Regions from separate parts of the Pseudarthrobacter sp. MDT1-56 genome, predicted to be linked through region 2. Evidence: riboswitches for the same ligand, from Rfam matches in the RefSeq annotation. Region 2 holds a riboswitch; each other region holds the start of a gene.
What was found. A riboswitch is a leader RNA that binds a small molecule or an ion and turns the genes downstream of it on or off. The one in region 2 is predicted to bind cyclic di-AMP.
Positions count from the first base shown of each region.

Region 1 (6,100 bases), on a different contig from region 2:
TTCCAGCACAACGTGCCAGGCCACGACGGCGCCGTCGCTGATTTCAACCTTCTGTTCCTTCACCCACGCCCCCGTGACATTGCGCAGGGTCTTGTTCGCCCGGTCGATGCCCTCTTTGATGGCGGCATCAAACGAGGTCTTGGAGTTCGCGCTCAGGGTAGTAATCCGTGCAACAGACATGTCTTCCTCCCAATAGTCGGTCCAACGGTCAAACCCTACGCCGCACCCCCGAAACACAACAGAGCCCACGGAGAAAGCAAAAGCGCCCGCCCCCCGGTGAGGGACGGACGCTTTGCGTGGATCAGAAGCTAGATCGAGTATTCCGGGGCGGCCCAGACCACAACTTCCGGGTGCTCATAGAAGCGGTAGCCCTGGCCGCGAACCGTACGCACGGTGTTCGCGAGGCGCCCGAGCTTGGAGCGCAGGCGGCGGATGTGCACGTCGATGGTCCGCTCGTTGGGCACCTCTTCGGCGTTCCGCCACAGGCCCTCGAGCAGCTCATCGCGGCCCACGGTGCGGGTGCCGTTCTCAACGAGGTAGTTGAGGAGTTCGAACTCCTTGAACGTAAGGTTCAGCGATTCGCCGTCGAGCGCCACCTCGCGGCGGGCAAGGTCGATCAGGACACCGGAAGGGCGCGGGTCCTGCGGCTGCTGCAGGCGGGCAGTCTCGGCACGCTGGCGGGCGCCCACCGTGGGGTCACCGAAGGTGGAACGGACCACGTCCAGCGCGGAGCCCGGGGCGCTGGCCGGTGCGACGGCGACGGCAGCGTAGCTTTCGGCGCCGGAGACGAGCGACTGGGCGTAGGCCCGGATTTCCTGGGCAAGCTTGGCAATGGACGTGCCGGCCGCCGCGGCGGTTTCCTCATCGATCCCCATGTAGAGGACGAAACCGCGGGCCACGTTGTCGTTTGGCACCGGACGGATGGGGCTGCCGTCGCCCGGAGCAATTACAGGAGTCGGGGCCGTGACGGGCGTCGGCGGAACGGCGCGGAGCTGTCCGTAGGAGTTGGGGTTATACCCCTGCGGGGCAAAGCCCGGGGCGGGGAAGCTGTTGCCGGATCCGGCAGGGGCGAAGGAGGCCCGGCCGCCGAAGCCCTGGCGGATACCGGAGGCCTGGCCGGCCTTGCTGGCGTTACGGACGGAGATGTGGACGTATCCGGATGCAACTGACATGGATTGCTTACCTCAATGTGAATGGCCGTCATCGCGGCTCGAATGCTACTTTTCCCCGCAATGAAAACTGGGGAGGGCGCCCGACGCTGGGCTGGGGGCGAATGCCTAGAAACCTTTGGGGTGTAAAAGTTAGGCGTGCATTCGACAACAGCGCTTCTCAGTACCAGCGGGTGCGCTGATCCAAAAAACTGCGGCTGCAGGTGCTGTTGAGTTCTTGTTCACAATTGAAGTGTGCAACGTAACAATGAAAACTTGCAAGTAACAATGGACGCAGAAGTCCACAATATGAGACGAAACGCGGAATTGTAGTGCAGATCACAATTCTGCTTCGTCATTAAAATAACAACCGTTCTGATTAATGGGCGCCCGGTTGGCCCAGTTCACCGAAGATAATTCGCACCAATCTCCGCTGCGCCCAGAATCATTCACTGAGAGCCGGTTCGGTCAAACCGTTCGCCTACTTAGCATTGGATGTCCAGCGTTCCACAGAGTGGTCACCCCGGGGCGACGAAAAAAGCGGCCCGCCGGCCGGTCGCGGGGATGTCCAGCTCGCTAGGCTGGGATTCACAGGCGCCGCACAGGATCCCCAAAGCAGCACCCAACCGGCAGATCGGAGAGTTGTCCCATGGCCACTTCCCACTCCATGACCAATAACCTCCCCCAGCTCACCCATCCGGATGGGTCCCCCATCCGTGCCCTGGTCGTGGACGATGAACCCAGTCTCTCCGAACTCATGAGCATGGGGCTGCGGATGGCGGGATGGTCCGTTGCCGTGGCCGCCGACGGCCCCGAAGCCGTGAAGCTTGCCAAAGAATTCCGCCCCGACGTGCTCGTGCTCGACGTGATGCTTCCCGGCTTCGACGGCGTTGAACTGCTGGGCAGGATCCGCGCCTTCGCGCCGGAGGTGCCCGCCTTGTTCCTGACAGCCAAGGACGCCGTCCAGGACCGTATCACCGGGCTGGCTGCGGGCGGGGATGACTACGTGACCAAGCCGTTCAGCATGGAGGAAGTGCTGCTGCGGCTGCACCGGCTGGTCCAGCGTTCCGGAGTGGCGGCGATGGATACGGCCGAACTCGTCGTCGGGGACCTCGTCCTGAACGTCGACACGAGGGAGGTCCGGCGCGCGGGTGAAGAACTGCACCTCACGGCCACCCAGTTCGAGCTGCTGCGCTACCTCATGGAGAACCCGAAGCGGGTCGTCAGCAAGGCCCAGATCCTGGACCGGGTCTGGGACTACGACTTCGGCGGGCAGGCCAACATCGTGGAGCTTTACATCTCCTACCTGCGCAAGAAGGTCGACGCCAGCCGTCCACCCATGATCCACACGGTGCGCGGCGCCGGCTACGTCCTGAAACCGGCGGACTGATCCGTGCCTGAGCGCTCCGCCGGGTTCCGCCCCTCCGGGTTCAATTGGCGCAACCCGTCCACCTGGCACCTGCGCACCCGGCTCGTCCTGGTCGCCATGGCGCTGCTCGTGGCGATCTGCGGCGCCGTCGGTATTGTCAGCTATGCCTCGATGGACTTCTTTCTGACCAAGCAGCTCGACACCCAGCTGCAGCAGGCAGCGGTCCGTGCCCGCGAGTTTGGCCGCTCCGGCCGCTCCGATCCCCTCGAGGCGCGGGGCCTGCCCATCGGCACCCTGAACGCGAGAATCGATGACGATTCGGTCCGCAGTGCCGGTTTCCTCTCCGAAGATGCCACCCGGGAATCCCTCACCGACGAGGACGACGAGATTCTCCTGGAGCTCACGCCGTGGCTCGAGCCGGTGGACCGGACCCTGTCCGCCGGCGCCTACCGGCTGGTTGCCGCCGAGGCGGGCGGGGACGTGATCGTGACCGGCCTGCCGCTCGCAGAGAAGCAGAACACGCTGGCCACCATGGTGTGGACCATGGTGCTCGTGTCCGCCGGCGGACTGGTGGTCATCGGCCTGGCCGGGACGGCGCTGATCCGCCGGACCATGAAGCCGCTCGATCAGCTCTCCCAGGTCGCGACCCAGGTCTCCCGGCTGCCGCTCGACGCCGGAGAGGTGGGACTGGCCGTGCGGGTGCCGGCGTCCGCAGCGCATCCGGGAACCGAGGTGGGCAGTGTTGGCCACGCACTGAACATGATGCTGGACAACGTCTCCAATGCCCTCGAAGCCCGGCAGAAGAGCGAGATGAAGGTCCGCCAGTTTGTCGCGGATGCCTCGCACGAGCTGCGCACCCCTTTGACCGCCATCCGCGGTTACACCGAGCTGATGCGGATGACCGAGCATTTCACCCCCGACGGCCAGAAGTCCCTGGCCCGGGTGCAGAGCCAGTCCGAGCGTATGACCACCCTGGTGGAGGACCTGCTTCTGCTTGCCCGGCTGGATGAGGGCCAGCCGCTCAAGCTCAGCGAGGTGGACCTCACCCAGTTGGCCATCGAGACGGTCAGCGACGAGAAGGTCATGGCCCCGGACCGGGTCTGGCATCTGGAACTCCCGGAAGAGCCGGTGGTGATCCGCGGTGACGCGACCCAGCTGCATCAGGTGCTGGCGAATCTGCTCTCCAACGCGCGCAAGCACACCGGCCCCGGCACGACGGTGGTGACCGGCGTGAAGCGGTCCCCGGACGGACATGCCGTGGTGACCGTGACGGACAACGGCCCGGGGATCGCCCCCGAGTTCGTGGACCGCGTCTTTGCCCGCTTCACGCGTGCGGACGCATCCCGCAAGAATCCGGTTTACCTCACGACGCCGGCAGCCGGCAGGGGGTCCCTCCCGCGGCGTCCGCTACACCCGCCGCGGTCGCCCGAGGCAGCCGCCGCGGTCGCCACCACCGCGGCCCCCGCCACAAGCGCCTCCGCCGAGGGAACCAGCGGGCTGGGATTGTCGATCGTGCAGTCGATTGTCGCGGCCCATGGCGGGACTGTCGGCGTGGTCTCAGTGCCCGGCCGGACCGAGTTCACCGTCCGGCTGCCGGAGGCTCCACCCGCCGCGTGAGGACGCTCCGTCGCTGGGCAATGCGCAAGCTGCCCCGCCGCCGTCGGATTTCCTGTTACCGAAATGTGACATAGGCGTCCAACTCCTGTACGGTTTTTAGGGTGCGGTCATCACTGGGCCGTATATCCGGATGCACGCCAAGCTCTGCCGCCTCTCGGATTCCGCTGGACCAGGCAGAGGCGGGGGACCCAGAGTTCCCGGGCATTTCTGCACATCGCACCCCTGGGGTGAAGCCGACACGTGAGTTTCCGTGCGGCCGGGTGACCTCACCCGAACCCGACAGCTAACTCCGCAGGCGTTGAGAGGCACTCATGACTGATTCCAAGGCACAAACGCGCTCTGACGGCGCCGCACCGACGACGGGCTCCCAGCATTCGCGCCACCGCGCCGAACCAGCCAAGCCCGCTTCAGCCCTGGCCCGGTTTGCCCACAACGCCGGCTCGGCCGGCCGCCGGGCGGCCGTCATTGTGGCCGCCTGCGCGGTGCTCGTGGGGGCCGGCGCCGCCGGCCAGGCGTCCGAGACGTCCACCCGCAACGCCGGCGCGGACAGTTCCAAGCAGGCAGCCGCCACGGCGGATCCGCTGACACACCTTGATTTTGAACGTGTCCGGGTCGAGAACCAGGCCGTCCTCCCCACCGGCGACGCCCCAGCCCCGGCGGCCGAGGTGGCGCCGGCCCCGGCAGCCCTGGCCCCTGCTCCGGCACCCGAGCCTGCTCCGGCACCTGCCCCTGCGCCCGCCCCCGTTGCGGTCAATGATCCTGCGGGCGCGCAGGCGTACGCGGCCAGCCAGCTGGGCTCCTATGGCTGGGCCCCGAGCCAGATGCAGTGCCTGATGAAGCTCTGGACCAAGGAGTCGGACTGGGAGACCACTGCCACGAACCCGAGCAGCGGCGCCTACGGCGTGGTCCAGTCGCTGCCGGCCGAAAAGATGGCCAGCGCGGGCGCCGACTACCGGACGAACTACCGCACCCAGATCAACTGGGGACTGGAGTACATCGAGGATCGCTACGGCTCACCGTGTGGCGCCCTGAACTTCCACTACGCCAACAACTGGTACTAAACCCCGGGCACAGCCAGACCAGCCGGCTTAGCCGGCGGGACGGTTGGGGAGGTACTGCACCGCCCATTTGTTGCCGTCAGGGTCGGCGAAGTGGACAAAATGCCCCCAGTCCTGGACATCGACGTCACTGACGTCCACGCCGTTGTCCCTAAGCTGCTGGTGGGCGGCCTGGATGTCGCTGACCACGAGCTGAAGGCTGGGGGCGGTGCCCGGCGGGGCGTCCGTGAGGCCCTCGCCGATGGCGATCGAGCAGCCGGAGCCCGGCGGGGTCAGCTGGACGAATCGGATGCCCTCCATGGGCCGCTCGTCGAAGTCGGCATTAAAGCCCACCTTGTTGACGTAGAAATCCTTCGCGCGGTCCACATCGGACACCGGAACAAAGACAAGTTCAAGTTTCCAGTCCATGGGGCTCAGGCTAGTACCGGGCGGGGCATTCCGGTAGGCCGGGGCCCCGCGCGAGGGTCCGGCCGCGAGGGCAGGTCCGACGCCGGGCGGCTGGACTAGCCGGCCACGCCGTAGAGGCGGTCGCCGGCGTCGCCCAGGCCCGGCACGATGTAGGACTTCTCGTTGAGCTTCTCGTCGATCGAGGCGAGCACAATCGTCACGTTGGCATCGGCGAGCTCTTCTTCGAGTTTCGCCAGGCCTTCCGGGGCGGCCAGCAGGCAGATGCAGGTGACGTCGGAAGCGCCGCGCTTGAAGAGGAACTTGATGGCCTCGCGCAGCGTGCCGCCGGTGGCGAGCATGGGGTCCAGGACGAAGATCTGACGGTCGGTGAGGTCTTCGGGGAGACGCTCTGCGTAGGTGATGATGTCCAGGGTCTCTTCATCGCGGGCCATGCCCAGGAATCCGACTTCAGCCGTGGGAACCAGCTTGGTCATGCCCTCGAGCATGCCGAGTCCGGCCCG
Region 1 is NZ_JBWZCK010000006.1:216,444-222,543, reverse strand. It holds gene AC50YC_RS10745 (dodecin family protein) at 1-180, opposite strand, end outside; gene AC50YC_RS10740 (winged helix-turn-helix domain-containing protein) at 309-1,172, opposite strand; gene AC50YC_RS10735 (response regulator transcription factor) at 1,798-2,538, shown strand; gene AC50YC_RS10730 (sensor histidine kinase) at 2,542-4,134, shown strand; cyclic di-AMP (ydaO/yuaA leader) riboswitch at 4,287-4,444, shown strand; gene AC50YC_RS10725 (aggregation-promoting factor C-terminal-like domain-containing protein) at 4,446-5,195, shown strand; gene AC50YC_RS10720 (VOC family protein) at 5,223-5,600, opposite strand; gene upp (uracil phosphoribosyltransferase) at 5,696-6,100, opposite strand, start outside.
Region 1: it holds a riboswitch for cyclic di-AMP, as region 2 does, so the genes downstream of both, AC50YC_RS10725 (aggregation-promoting factor C-terminal-like domain-containing protein) here and AC50YC_RS15360 (NlpC/P60 family protein) in region 2, are expected to answer to the same signal.

Region 2 (6,100 bases):
GAAGGTAGCCGTTTACAGCTATAACGGCTCGGCGTCGGACAACCTCAACGAGGAGGTCCTGCGTTTTGCCCGGTCCGAGCGTCCGGAGTGGATCAGCGGGGACGGTCAGAAGTGGGCGGACGGGCTCTTCATCTTCGCCGTGGACCCGGTGGGCCGGCAAGTGGGGACGTACATGGGCGAGGACCGGAAGGTCTCGCTTGAACAGCGTGAGGACATCCAGGACGCCTCCAAGGAACTTCTTCGCGACGCCCAGTGGACGGAAGGCACCATCGCCGGGATCCAGCGCGGTGCGGAACTGATCAACCAGCCGTGGTACCGGTCCACCGCCTTCCTCGTCGTTGCATGGACCAGCGTTGCGGCGGCCGTCGCGGGCGCCGCGACCTGGCTGATCGTGCGCTGGCGGACCCGGGTCGGCAGCCGCAGGGAACTGGCCCGCGGTGACGTCAGCTACGCCAACGTCAGCATGGATCTCCAGGTCACTGAGCTGAACGCCGGCACCATCCCGGAAGCCTCCCGTTACGGCAGCACCGTCCTTGAGAAGCACCGGACCTTCATGGCCAAATACAACACCGCCACCGGCCTCTCCAACCAGGTCCATGCGCTGTCGCCCAAGGACCTCAGCAGGCGGCCGAACCTTAAGCTGGCCCGCAGCTACGCCGACGCCGCCGCCGAACTTGACGCCCTCGACGACGTGATCGCCGACACCAACGCACTGCTCAACCGGGGCTCCGCCTGGGCTCCCGCCTGGGACCGGCAACTGGCCCCCTTCCGCGCCGACCTGGCCGCGATCGAACAGATGCTCAGCAAGCGCAACGCCGAGGGCGACTCCGCGACGGCCGCGGCACTGCGCTCCTTCCGCGATGAAAGCCACCGGGAGATTGAACGCTGGACCTCGGAACTCTCGGACGGAACCATCACACCCGAGACGGCCCTTGACCGGCTGCGGGACGCACGAACCCACCTCTCCGAACTGCTCAAGAACCACGCCGATACCGTGATTGCCGGCTACACCAAGGACGAGAAGGAAGCCAGGCTCATGCGCAAGGAGATGGAGAGCGCACAGGCCGGGAGCAAGGCCAAGTACGGGCGCACCTACGAACCCAGCATCCTGGGCACCGTGTACCCCGCGTATTACTTCTTCTCCGTGCCGACTTTCAACTCCGGCTTCACCAGCGGAGTCAGCAGTGTCAGCAGCGCCCGCGGCGGAGGCGGAAGCACCACCGGCTACGGCAGCAGCGGCGGCAGTTTCTCCGGCTCCGGCAGTTCATCGAGCTTCTAGCGGGATCAGGCGTCCCTGCTGCGTTCGACGACGAAATCGCCGCCGGGGAACAGGATGGTCTCGTGGCCGTCGTCAAACCTGACGTGATAGGGCGGGGCCCCGTCTGCCCCCTTGACCTCCAGGATTTCCCCGTGCCGGTCCGCTGACTCGACCGTGGTGCCACGGATGATGATGCGGTCTCCCTGGGCTGCTTTCATGTCGTTCACCTCCTTTTCCAGCGTACGGTTGTGTGTCCTACCGGGGAACGGTCACTGTCGTCAGAAGAGTCCGGCGGCGACTGTGCCGGTCAGTTCCTGGAAGACGCGGGTGCGGGCAGCCTCCGCGTCCCGGCCCAGCGTGTAGACGACGAACACGTACGCCCGGTCCCCTTGCACCAGGATGCTCGCGTCGTGCAGGTAGCCGTTAAGGAGTCCGTACTTGTGGAAGACGCTGACATCCGCGGGTGCGGCGGCCGGGATCAGTGATTCGTAGTTGGTTTTCTGCATGTAGGACAGCAATTGGGCGGTGTTGACCGCGTTGAGCAGCCGGCCGCTGTACAGCTCGGACAGAATCTGTGCCATCTCCGCCGGAGTCAGGCTGTTCACGGTCCGGTCATAGGGAATGCCGATCGAGGCGGCATAGTTAGTCAGTCCCGTGTGGCCCACGGCGGCGAGGATCAACGCCCACGACTCGTTGTTGCTTTGCTGGACCATTTGCCGGATCTGCTGGCCGGCGGTGGATGCCCCCATCGGGGTTCCCAGCGAGGCCTTGCCGGTTTCCACCAGATGGTAGTAGGCGGCGGCGGCGAGGATCTTCCCGGTGCTCGCGGCCACGAACTTGGTCTTGACCCCGTATTCGTGCACCGCCCCGTCAGCCACATCGATCAGGGCAACGCCCACCTGGTAGCCGCTGTAGGCCGCGATCACGGCGTTGATTTCCGCGTCCAGCGCCGGCCCGATGGCGGGCGCGGCGGGCGTGACGGCGGCGGGTGACGGCGTCGGGGGTACTGCCGTGGGCGTTCCGCCGCTCTCGCTCGAGCCGGCGGCGGACAACGGGTCGGCTGCTCCGGCGGAACCTGCTGGGGCTGACGCGGACGTAGCCGGCGCGGCCCCGGCGTCGGACGGACCCCGGCCCTGGATGGTGCCGTAAACGGCCCCGGCCGTGATCAGGCCAAGAACGGTAACCAGCGCGATCAGGAACTGCGGGCGGATCCCGCCCAAGCGGCTCAACAGGCGCGGCCCGGATCCCTGTGCCGCCTCATGTGTGTGTCGGCCGCTGCTGTAGTGCCGGCCGGGGCCCCAGGATTCCACTAGGCTTCAGCCCCGGGACATCATCGGGGGCGTGACGTCGGCTGACGCCACAGGCAGGCTCTTGGGCATGCGTTTCCTCCGAAAGTAAAGAACCGCGGCGCGGCTTCAAATTTCCTGCATTCTTCTACCGGCAGGGCCTGAGCGCAAGGGGCCACGCCCGCGGGACCCTGGATCAGCCGGCTAGCTCCTGCCGACGGAAACGAAGTTCCCGCTGTGCCCCGTGCAACGGAGAGCCCGTAAAAGGCAGGTCCTCGAGCCGGATCCCGGCAGCTGCGGCGCCGGAAGCCGCCACATTCGGCAAGATGCTGCCGGTCAGGATCACTTTGACACGGCCGCAGGCGGGGTGAACTCCGGAACGGCAATAAGCTGCCGCCCGGCGTCGGACCTTCCCGTCCCCTGCCGCAGCTGCGGGGCGCGGCGTACGCTGGAACCCCGGCCGGCAGTTTCGGAAAGGAGCCCGTGATGCGCAAGGTCATCCTGATGATGCAGGTATCCCTGGACGGATTCATAGAGGGTCCGGACCGGGACCTGAGCTGGCACCGGGTGGATGATGAACTGCACCGCCACTTCAACGATGAACTCCGGACCATGGGCGCTTTCCTGGACGGCCGTGTCAGCTATGAACTGATGGCCGACTACTGGCCGACGGCCGACCAGGACCCCTCAAGCACCCCCACGGAGGCCGACTTCGCGGGGATCTGGCGGGACATGCCGAAAATCGTCTACTCCAGGACCCTGGCGTCGGCCGGGTGGCATACCGAGGTGGTGCGCGACGTCGTCGCCGAGGACATTGCGAGGCTCAAGGAAGAGCCCGGCGGTGATCTGGCGCTGGGCGGCGCCAATCTGTCCGCGTCTTTCAGACGGCTCGGGCTGATCGACGAGTATCGGATCTATGTGCACCCGGTCCTGGTCGGACGGGGCACGCCCCTTTTCCAGGAGACGGACGTGATGACGCCACTGAGGCTGCTGGAGAGCCGTCCGTTCGGCAACGGTGTGGTGTTGCTGAGGTATGCATCGGAGCCGGACCCCGGGCAAGCTGAAGGCCGGTGATCTGCTGCCCCCAAGGCAACCGATCGACCGGCCTTCGACATGCTGTGAGCGGTGCTGCTAGCCGGCGCGGACGAACGTCACGGGACCGGTGGCGGTCAGCCAGGACAGCGGGTGCGTCATGGTGGCGTTGACGCCGTTCATGCCGCCGCTGATGGCCTGGCCGTTGCCGGCGTAGATGGCGACGTGGCCGGACTGGACGATGATGTCGCCGGGCTGGGGATCAGCGACGACCTTGCCGTACTTCATGAAGGCCGTCGGGCCGATGTCACCGACCGCGATACCGGCAGCGTTCAGGGCCTTCTCCACCACGGCGGTGCAGTCCTGCGTGATGCCGATCTGGCCGTACGCGACGGCCAGCAGGGTGGCGTTGACTCCACCGGCCGCCGGGGCGGCAGCGGCGGGGGCGGGTGCGGCCTGGACCTTCACCGTCGCCTTGGCGGCGGCAGCGGGGGCAGGCGCCGGGGCGGGTGCCGCCGGGGCCTTAGCTGCCGGTGCCTTCGGAGCGGCGACAGGCTTGGGTGCCTCGACCACGGGAGCCGGAGCAGTCTCAACGGCCGGGCGCTCGAACGTGATCTGGACGGCGGAGTCCGCCATGACCGGCGCGGAAACCAGGCCTTGGACGTCAACGGACGACGCCGGTGCGGAATCCCGCTCGGTCGGTGCATCGGCTGCATTCGCGGCCATGGCGCCGCTGAGCACCATTCCGGAAGCGGCTACAAGAACTGCGGCCTGGCGGCCGATGGTACCGGCGGCGCGGCGTTTGCTGCGAAGATCGGCGCGTTTGGGCGCACGGGTATTGCTAAAAGTCATTGAAGAAGCCTCTCCCAATGCCTGCGAGGTGAGCTGTCGGATTCGGATGGGAGGCACCCGGCCGCACGCTGGCCCGATCATGACGGGCCGTGCGGCTTCACCCCAAGACCCCTGGAGAACAGCGGGTCAAAATTGGTTTCCCCGTCTCTGCCGGACGTTGCTGCGAGTTATCCCCAAGCCGCGGCAGAGTTAGGCAATCGGCTGGGGAGAGCCCGTCTCGGAAACAACAGGCACCTAACAACGGTAACGGAATGATTACGGAGTGTCACATCGGCACAGTGGCGGGCGGTGGTGACCGGCGTCCGGCCGGCCCCGCCGGACCCCGCCGCGGGCATAGGATGATGCCATCACCGTTCCCCCGAAGCGGAGGCCCAAAATGGACAGTCCCGACGTCATCAGGCACTGTGTCGCCATCTGCCAGCTGAGCAGTCAGCCGCCGGCGGACTTCAATGTCAACACCGAGCTGCTGGTGCTGGAAAACGGGGAGGTCCACGTGTCCACCTGGGACGCCGAACCCCGTGACGGCGGCTTTGACGTGCATGTCCTGAACGACCGCGTGGATGCCCTCGGCTTTATGGTGATCACGGATTGGGAATTCTTCGACGAAAAGGCCTATGCCGTGGTGGAACGCCGGCCGGGACGCTGAGCCCGATCCTCACTGGCGGGGAACCCGGGACACGCCACGGACCCGCTCCAGCAGCCTCGGCGATGGCCGCAATCCCAGCTCGGTCCACAGCAACGAACTGTATTGCCGAAGGTACTCATGGGCGGCAGCGACGTTCCCCTCATCGAGGCAGATATCGATAAGGACGGCGTGCACGGATTCACGGAGCGGCTCGATGGCCTTGGCCCGCAGCGCCGCATCGATTGCTTCCGGATAGCGGCCCAGGGTTCGCAGCCGGACCGCCAGTGCCTCCAGTGCGTGCAACTGCACCTGGCGAAGGCGTTCCCGCTCTATCAGAAGCCAGTCTTCATCCCACTCCGGCAACAGGTCCCCGGTCAGCGGCGAGCTGTTGGTGTCGTCGACCGACAAGTCCCCGCCGGGTGCCAGCAGCCTGGCGGCCTGCGCCCGGCACAACTGGAGATCCGTCACCACGCCGTCGCCGAGCGCCAGTTCGCTTCGGCCCGCAGAAATGAGGGACCCGTGCACCGAACGGATTCTCCACAGCGCAGTGCGGAGGCTTCCGTGGCCATGATCCGCGCTGGAATCCGCCCACAATTTAGCTATTACCGCCTGCCGGGAACATTTCACACCGTCCTGGCGGGCAATTGCAAGAAACGCCAGGACGCGCTGGGCATGAATGGGCAGCTGAAGCTCTTTATGCGCGAGCAATAGGGAAAAACCGTTCAAGAGGAGCAGGCCCGGTTGACCTTCCGATTCCGAATCTGCGACGGAACTTTGACTTACTGCAGACGTCATTTTATTACCCCACGGAGATATGACGCGGAAAGATTCAGGAAACGGCCACGGCATACGCGGCGATCGGCAACATTGCTACGCAGCGTTGACGTCTAGGAAGGAACTTGGGCGGATCATTTCCGCCATGAAAGCCGATTGTTCCGTGATATTACTGCGCCTCTGGCGGAACCCACAAGGGGTGTTTATTCGGGTACGGACCGCAAACGGCAGCCGGCGGGAATGGGTGGTTTCCGGGACTGTCGAACTCGTTAT
Region 2 is NZ_JBWZCK010000011.1:20,102-26,201, forward strand. It holds gene AC50YC_RS15340 (DUF5129 domain-containing protein) at 1-1,279, shown strand, start outside; gene AC50YC_RS15345 (DUF1918 domain-containing protein) at 1,285-1,476, opposite strand; gene AC50YC_RS15350 (serine hydrolase) at 1,537-2,487, opposite strand; gene AC50YC_RS15355 (dihydrofolate reductase family protein) at 3,031-3,618, shown strand; gene AC50YC_RS15360 (NlpC/P60 family protein) at 3,676-4,428, opposite strand; cyclic di-AMP (ydaO/yuaA leader) riboswitch at 4,433-4,603, opposite strand; gene AC50YC_RS15365 (hypothetical protein) at 4,805-5,074, shown strand; gene AC50YC_RS15370 (AfsR/SARP family transcriptional regulator) at 5,084-5,578, opposite strand; gene AC50YC_RS15375 (hypothetical protein) at 5,615-5,764, shown strand; gene AC50YC_RS15380 (hypothetical protein) at 5,868-6,100, shown strand, end outside.

Region 3 (6,100 bases), on a different contig from region 2:
TGGCCGGCTACGGGCCGGATTCCAGGGTCAGGATCAACCGGCTTGCCGAGCCCATCCAGGTGGAACCGGAACTGCTCGTCCAGCTTGATGAGGGCGGCATCCGACCCGGCGCTTTGGTGGCACTGGAACGAGTGGGGGAGTACATCTCCGTGCGCGTGCCGGACATCGAAGGGGCCCTTGAGCTCCCGCCCGAGGTGGCTGCCCACGTCTTTGTTACCGTCGGTTAACTACCGATCACCGGCAACTCGTGGGACCACCCATGAGTTGTGCACAGGTCGATAACGGATTTATTACTGCACGGCTTAATCCCCTATAGTTGATCAGTAGTACCGATACCAAAGCGTTATCTGATCCGAGCCGAGCTCTGCCAGCGGATCAGACGCAGAACCACCTTCTGGCAGGGGCGGGGGAACCACTTCCGGCTGTTCAACAGCCTTGGGGTGAAGTCCGTCAGCGGCAAGCACTCTCCAGCAGGGAAGTCCCTTGATGCCTCTGTGCCTGGATGCTTGCCACAGCGGACCGGGTCTTTGATCTCTCTGACCCGAATCCGACAGCTAACTTCGCAGGCTCTCCAGAGAGGAACCGTTCTTGACCATCCAGACCGCCAGGGGCCGCCGTCGTGCGCACGGTCCCGCTCCGGAGCCGCGTCCGGCCGTCGCCGTCACGGCAGACCGCCCACGCGACGCGCACCGTGATGAACGCCGAGGCCGCCGCAGCCCATTCCGTCAGGTGACTGACTTCGCCGCGGCCAGCGGCGTCGGCCAAAAAGCTGGCATTGCACTGGCTGCCACGGGACTGGTCCTCACCGTCACCGTCCCCGCCACGGGCCCCGTCATGGCCACCGACGCCGGGACCTCCGCCGAATCCGTCTCTGCCGCGGTCCAGCCGGATGTCACCGCCGCCGAGGCCAAAATTGACTTCAACCGCACCGCCGTCACCACCCAGGGTGACCCGGACGGCAAGCTCAAGCAGTTGCTGAGCGCCCAGTCCGCCGGCTCCATCACCCGCGCCGCCTCCTCCGGCAGCCTCGGGGCGCCCCTGGTCCAAATGAATTCCTCGTCGCCCTTCGGCTACCGCGTCAGCCCCATCACCGGTGGTTCCGGAGAGTTCCACCGCGGACAGGACTATTCCGTCCAGTGCGGCACCGCTGTCCTTGCGGCCGCCAGCGGCACCGTAACCTTCACCGGATGGCATCCCCACGGCGGCGGAAACCGCGTGGTGATCGACCATGGAAACGGCCTGGAGACCACTTACAACCACTTGTCCTCAGCCAGCGTCAAGGTGGGCCAGCAGGTCACCCGCGGCGGTGTCGTGGCGATGAGCGGCACCACCGGCGCCTCCACCGGCTGCCACCTTCACTTTGAGGTCATGATCAACGGCGAAGTCGTCGATCCGACCGGCTGGCTCTAACCGAGCTGATGGGACACTCTCGCATTCCTGTGACACGCCGTGATCTGAATGTGACATTGAGCCCCAACTGCTGTACCGTTTGACCTACGCCAACTTTTCCGAAGTTGGCGCTCTTGAGTGGATTGCCTAGCTCTGCCACCGCTCAAGGTCCGTTCGCATTACATCGTCTGGCAGGGGCGGGGGAACCAATTTTGGCCTTCGAAAGAAGGCCTTGGGGTTAAGTCGCAAAGCTTCCCAGGAAGCAGCGCGGCCGGGTGACTCCCATCCGAATCCGACAGCTCACCTCGCAGGCATTGGGAGAGGCTACTTTCGTGTCTTCACGCCACAATGCTGCGCTTAACCGCGCTTGCGCGGCTCTAACGAGCCCGCTGAAATCCAACCTCCGCGTTGCCCTTGCCGGCGCCCGGAACGGATCTCACCCCGCCGACTCAATCTCTGCTGAGTCCGGCCCGCAGGCCATGCACCTGCAAGCAGTTCCCGCTTTTGGCGCGTCTTCGCAGTACACCCTTCGCTAAGTAACCCATTTCGGGGCGATCCGGCGTACCCCCAAGATGCCGGAGCGTCCTCAGCCCGCGCCCAAAAAGCGCGGACCCAGGATCACGAAAGAGAGAACTTAATGACTACTCGTGCAAACGCACGGCACCGCGCCGAGGTCACCAAGACCAACTCGCTGGCCGTCATTGCCAAGACCGTCGGCGACAACGCCGGTGGCATGGGTCGCCAGGCCGCAGTTATCGCTGCTGCCTCCGGCCTCGTCCTGACCAGCGGAATCGCAGCCAACGCTGCTGAGGCCAACGTTCAGCGCGAGTCCACCTCCGCTTCCACCCTCGAAGTCCAATCGGCCGCCCCGGCGACCATCTCGGCTGCTTCGACCATCGCGATCTCCTTCGAGAAGCCGGCCGTCACCACCACCCCGGCCCCCGTCGTCGAAGCCCCGAAGCCTGTAGTGAAGGTCCAGGAGGCTCCCACAGCAAACACGGCCAACGCTGCCAACACGGCCAAGACCGCCAGCACCAAGGTCGGCGCCACCGCCACCACGGCCGCCAGCACCACCGCCGCCAGCACCAAGGCTCCGGCCGTCGCCAGCGGCATGGGCGCCACGATCGCCGCTGCCGCCTACGCCCAGCTCGGCGTGGGCCAGGACTGCACCGCCCTCGCCACGAACTCGCTGGCTGCTGCGGGCATCAACTACCACGGCTGGCCGGCAGGTTACCTGTCCCTCGGCCGCACCGTAAGCGCCGGCGAGGCACAGCCGGGCGACCTCGCTTACTACCAGAACGGCGGCGCGGGCGTGGCCCACATCGCTGTTTACGTCGGCAACGGCAAGGCCGTCCACGGCGGCTGGAACGGTGGAACCACCTCCCTGCAGAGCGTCAACGTCGGCTCCGGCCCGGTCTTCATCCGCGTCGGCGGCTAAGACAGCGACAGCTAGCAACACAAAGGACCCCCGCCATTCGGCGGGGGTCCTTTGCGTTGCCAGGACGTGAACTTCAGCGGACACGAGCGGGGCGGGCAAAAAAGATTCGGTGAATTGGCATCTCCATGTTTACTCTTGTTTTGTCGATCCATAGCCCGACCATGCAGAGGGCAGCCGGCCCTCGTGCCCCTGGCGGGTGCGGCCGTGAAGAGGTATGCGGATGCGCACTCTCGTTCTGAATGCTGGATATGAACCGCTGGCGGTTGTGACCTTCCGCCGGGCGCTCGTCCTTGTGCTGACTGGAAAGGCCAGTGTCGTGGCGGAAGGCGACGATCCCGTCGTCGGTCCGCAGGACGTCCTGGGCCGGCCGTCGGTGATTCTCCTGAATCGCTACATCCGGCCCCGGTACAACACCGTGACGGCCGTGAGCCGCCGCGGGGTACTCCGCCGGGACGGACACCGCTGCGCCTACTGTGGCAAAGCCGCCCACACCATCGATCATGTCCAGCCCAAATCCAGGGGCGGTGCGGATTCCTGGGAAAACCTCGTCGCTGCCTGCCTGCGGTGCAACAACGCCAAAGGCGACCACACCCCGGGGGAAATGGGCTGGAAGCTCGGCTTCAGCCCCGCGCCGCCCAAGGGCACGACCTGGCAAATCAAGGAGCTCGAGAAGCCGACCCCGGCCTGGGATCCCTTCCTCCTGCCGGAATCCGCTGCCTGACACGGCGCGCCCCGGCCGCTGCGCCAGGGCAGGACCTATAGCCAGTTAGGCTGGGCCGGTGGAATTCGACGCTGTCATTCTGTCCGGGGGCAGGTCGTCCCGGCTGGGAGGCGTGCCCAAATCCGGTCTGATGCACGACGGCGCCACCCTCCTGGAGCGCGCCCTGCAGGCCGCTCGCGGCGCGGCCGCGGTCGCCGTCGTCGGGCCTGACCCGGGAACCCTGCCCGAGGGTGTGCTGAGCTGCCGGGAGGAGCCGGCCTTTGCGGGCCCCGCCGCAGCCGTCGCCGCGGGACTCGCCGCGCTGGACCGGCACCGCAGCCGCGACCCCCGCCACCCCGCCGCGGCAGCGCTGACGCTGGTCCTCGCCGTCGACATGCCCCGGGCGGATGCCGCCGTCCGAACGCTGCTGGCAGCCGCTGCGGAAGCCGCTCCGGGCGACGGGCTGATGGCAGTGTCCGCTGATGGGCGCCGGCAGCCGCTGGTCGGGCTTTATAGCACGGCTGCGCTACAACACAGCGTAGCCGAAGCCAGGCAGCGCGGCGCGCTCGAAAATGCCTCCGTATTCGCCCTTCTTGCTAGGCTGGAGGTGCGGGAAGTCAGCGTCCCCAGGGGGTCCACGGATGATGTGGATACCTGGGACGATGCCTCCGCGTTAGGGGTGACCGGGCCGACTGACGGCCACGGCTTCGACGGCCATCACCGCGACAGCCATGGACCAGGCATAAGGCCCAGGGATCCCCGGCTGAACTCGACTTTGGAGGCAAACGGTGAAAACCCAGGATGAAACACTCGAAGACTGGTGCCGTGCCCTGCTTCAGGCCCTGGAACTGGAAGACGTCGAGGTTGACGTGAACGAAGTCCTGGCCCTGGCCGGGGTGGCGGCGCACTCCGTGGTGCGCCCTGCCGCGCCTTTGACCACGTTTATTGCCGGCTTCGCGGCGGGCCTGGCCTCGGGCTCCGGCCAGGCCACGGATGCCGTCTCAATGCAGGCCGCGATGGGCGTTGCCCGCAAACTGGCCAAAGACTACGCAGCCAACGAAGCCTCCGGGGCATGACACCTGAACCCCCTCACGGCAGTGCAGCTGCCGCGGGGGATGAGCCTGCGCCCCATCGGCACCTCGCGCACACTTGGCAGGAAGCCCGGCAGCTCGCCTTCGACTGCGCGACGCCCATCCCCGCCGCCCCCGTGCTTCTTCGCGATGCGCTGGGGCGGAAACTCGCCGCCGACGCGGAAGCGCTCGTGGACATGCCGCACTACGCCTCGTCCGCCATGGACGGCTGGGCCGTCAACGGCAGCGGACCGTGGATCCTCGCGGAACCCGGCCAGCGGCTGGCTCCGCACCAGGCCAGCCCGATCGTCACCGGCGGGCTGATTCCTCCCGGGGCTAAGGCCGTGCTGCGGAGCGAAAGCGGCACCATTGCCGCCGATGAGGACGGGCTGCCGGTCCTGCAGCTCGGCGGCGGCGCGAAGCCCGGCGAGCCGCGGAACGGCGAGCACATCAGGAAAGCCGCGGAGGAAGCCGCCGCCGGCGACGTGCTGATCAAGGGCGGCACCGTGCTCAACCCCGCCCACCTCGCCCTCGCGGCCCTCGCCGGGCACGACAACCTTCCGGTCCTGGGCAAAGCCGTGGTCCGGCTGGTGTTCACCGGCTCGGAAGTCGTCACTGCCGGGATCCCCCGGCCGGGGGAGGTGCGCGACACCTTCGGTCCCCAGCTCGCCGGCGTCGTGGAAATGCTCGGCGGGATCTGCGCCGGCGAAACGAAAATCGGCGACAGCTACGCTGAATGGCTCACCGCGCTCGAGGACACCGACCCGCAGGCGGAAGCCGGGGCAGCTGCTGTGCCGCAGCCTCCCGCGCGCTCCGGCGCCGAACCGTTGCCCGCCGACGTCGTCATCACCACGGGTGGCACCGGCCGGTCCGGCACTGACCACCTGCGGCGTTCCGTCGCCGAACTCGGCGGACGGTTGCTGATCGACGGCATCGCCATGCGGCCCGGCCATCCTGCCGTGCTGGCTGAACTGCCGGACGGCAGGTTCATCATCGGGCTGCCGGGCAACCCGCTCGCGGCCATGATGGCACTGTCAACCATCGGGGCCCCGCTCCTGGCGGCGCTGGGGCACCGGTCCCTGCCGGCCGTCACCGAGGTGCCCTGCGGCTCCATGATTGACCCTGACCCCGGCCGGACCCGGCTGATGCCTTTCCGGCTCGTCTACGGCATGGCGTCTCCGGCGCAGCACACCGGCCCGGGCATGATGCGCGGACTGGCCGCGGCCGACGGCGTCCTGGTGGTCCCGCCGCATGGAGTGCAGCTGGGGGAAACCGTCCCGGCCTTCGCCCTGCCCTGGGGCACGCCCCTTCCGGAACTGGCGGTGCCGAAAGACAAGCCCGCCCCCAAACGGCCCGCCCGCAAGCCTGCCGGTTCCGGCGGGCCGGTGGACTGGAGTGAACTGCTGGGCTAGCGCCCGGTCCCGAACCCGCGCTGGCCACCCGGCCCAGTGCTTGCCATGATGGAACTATGTTGGTTAGGAGTACCTGATGGGCCGCGTCACG
Region 3 is NZ_JBWZCK010000005.1:56,018-62,117, forward strand. It holds gene AC50YC_RS08555 (iron-dependent transcriptional repressor DtxR) at 1-227, shown strand, start outside; cyclic di-AMP (ydaO/yuaA leader) riboswitch at 376-584, shown strand; gene AC50YC_RS08560 (M23 family metallopeptidase) at 589-1,410, shown strand; cyclic di-AMP (ydaO/yuaA leader) riboswitch at 1,548-1,717, shown strand; gene AC50YC_RS08565 (NlpC/P60 family protein) at 2,027-2,827, shown strand; gene AC50YC_RS08570 (HNH endonuclease) at 3,048-3,548, shown strand; gene mobA (molybdenum cofactor guanylyltransferase) at 3,607-4,332, shown strand; gene AC50YC_RS08580 (DUF6457 domain-containing protein) at 4,316-4,603, shown strand; gene AC50YC_RS08585 (molybdopterin molybdotransferase MoeA) at 4,600-6,009, shown strand; gene fdhD (formate dehydrogenase accessory sulfurtransferase FdhD) at 6,086-6,100, shown strand, end outside.
Region 3: it holds a riboswitch for cyclic di-AMP, as region 2 does, so the genes downstream of both, AC50YC_RS08565 (NlpC/P60 family protein) here and AC50YC_RS15360 (NlpC/P60 family protein) in region 2, are expected to answer to the same signal.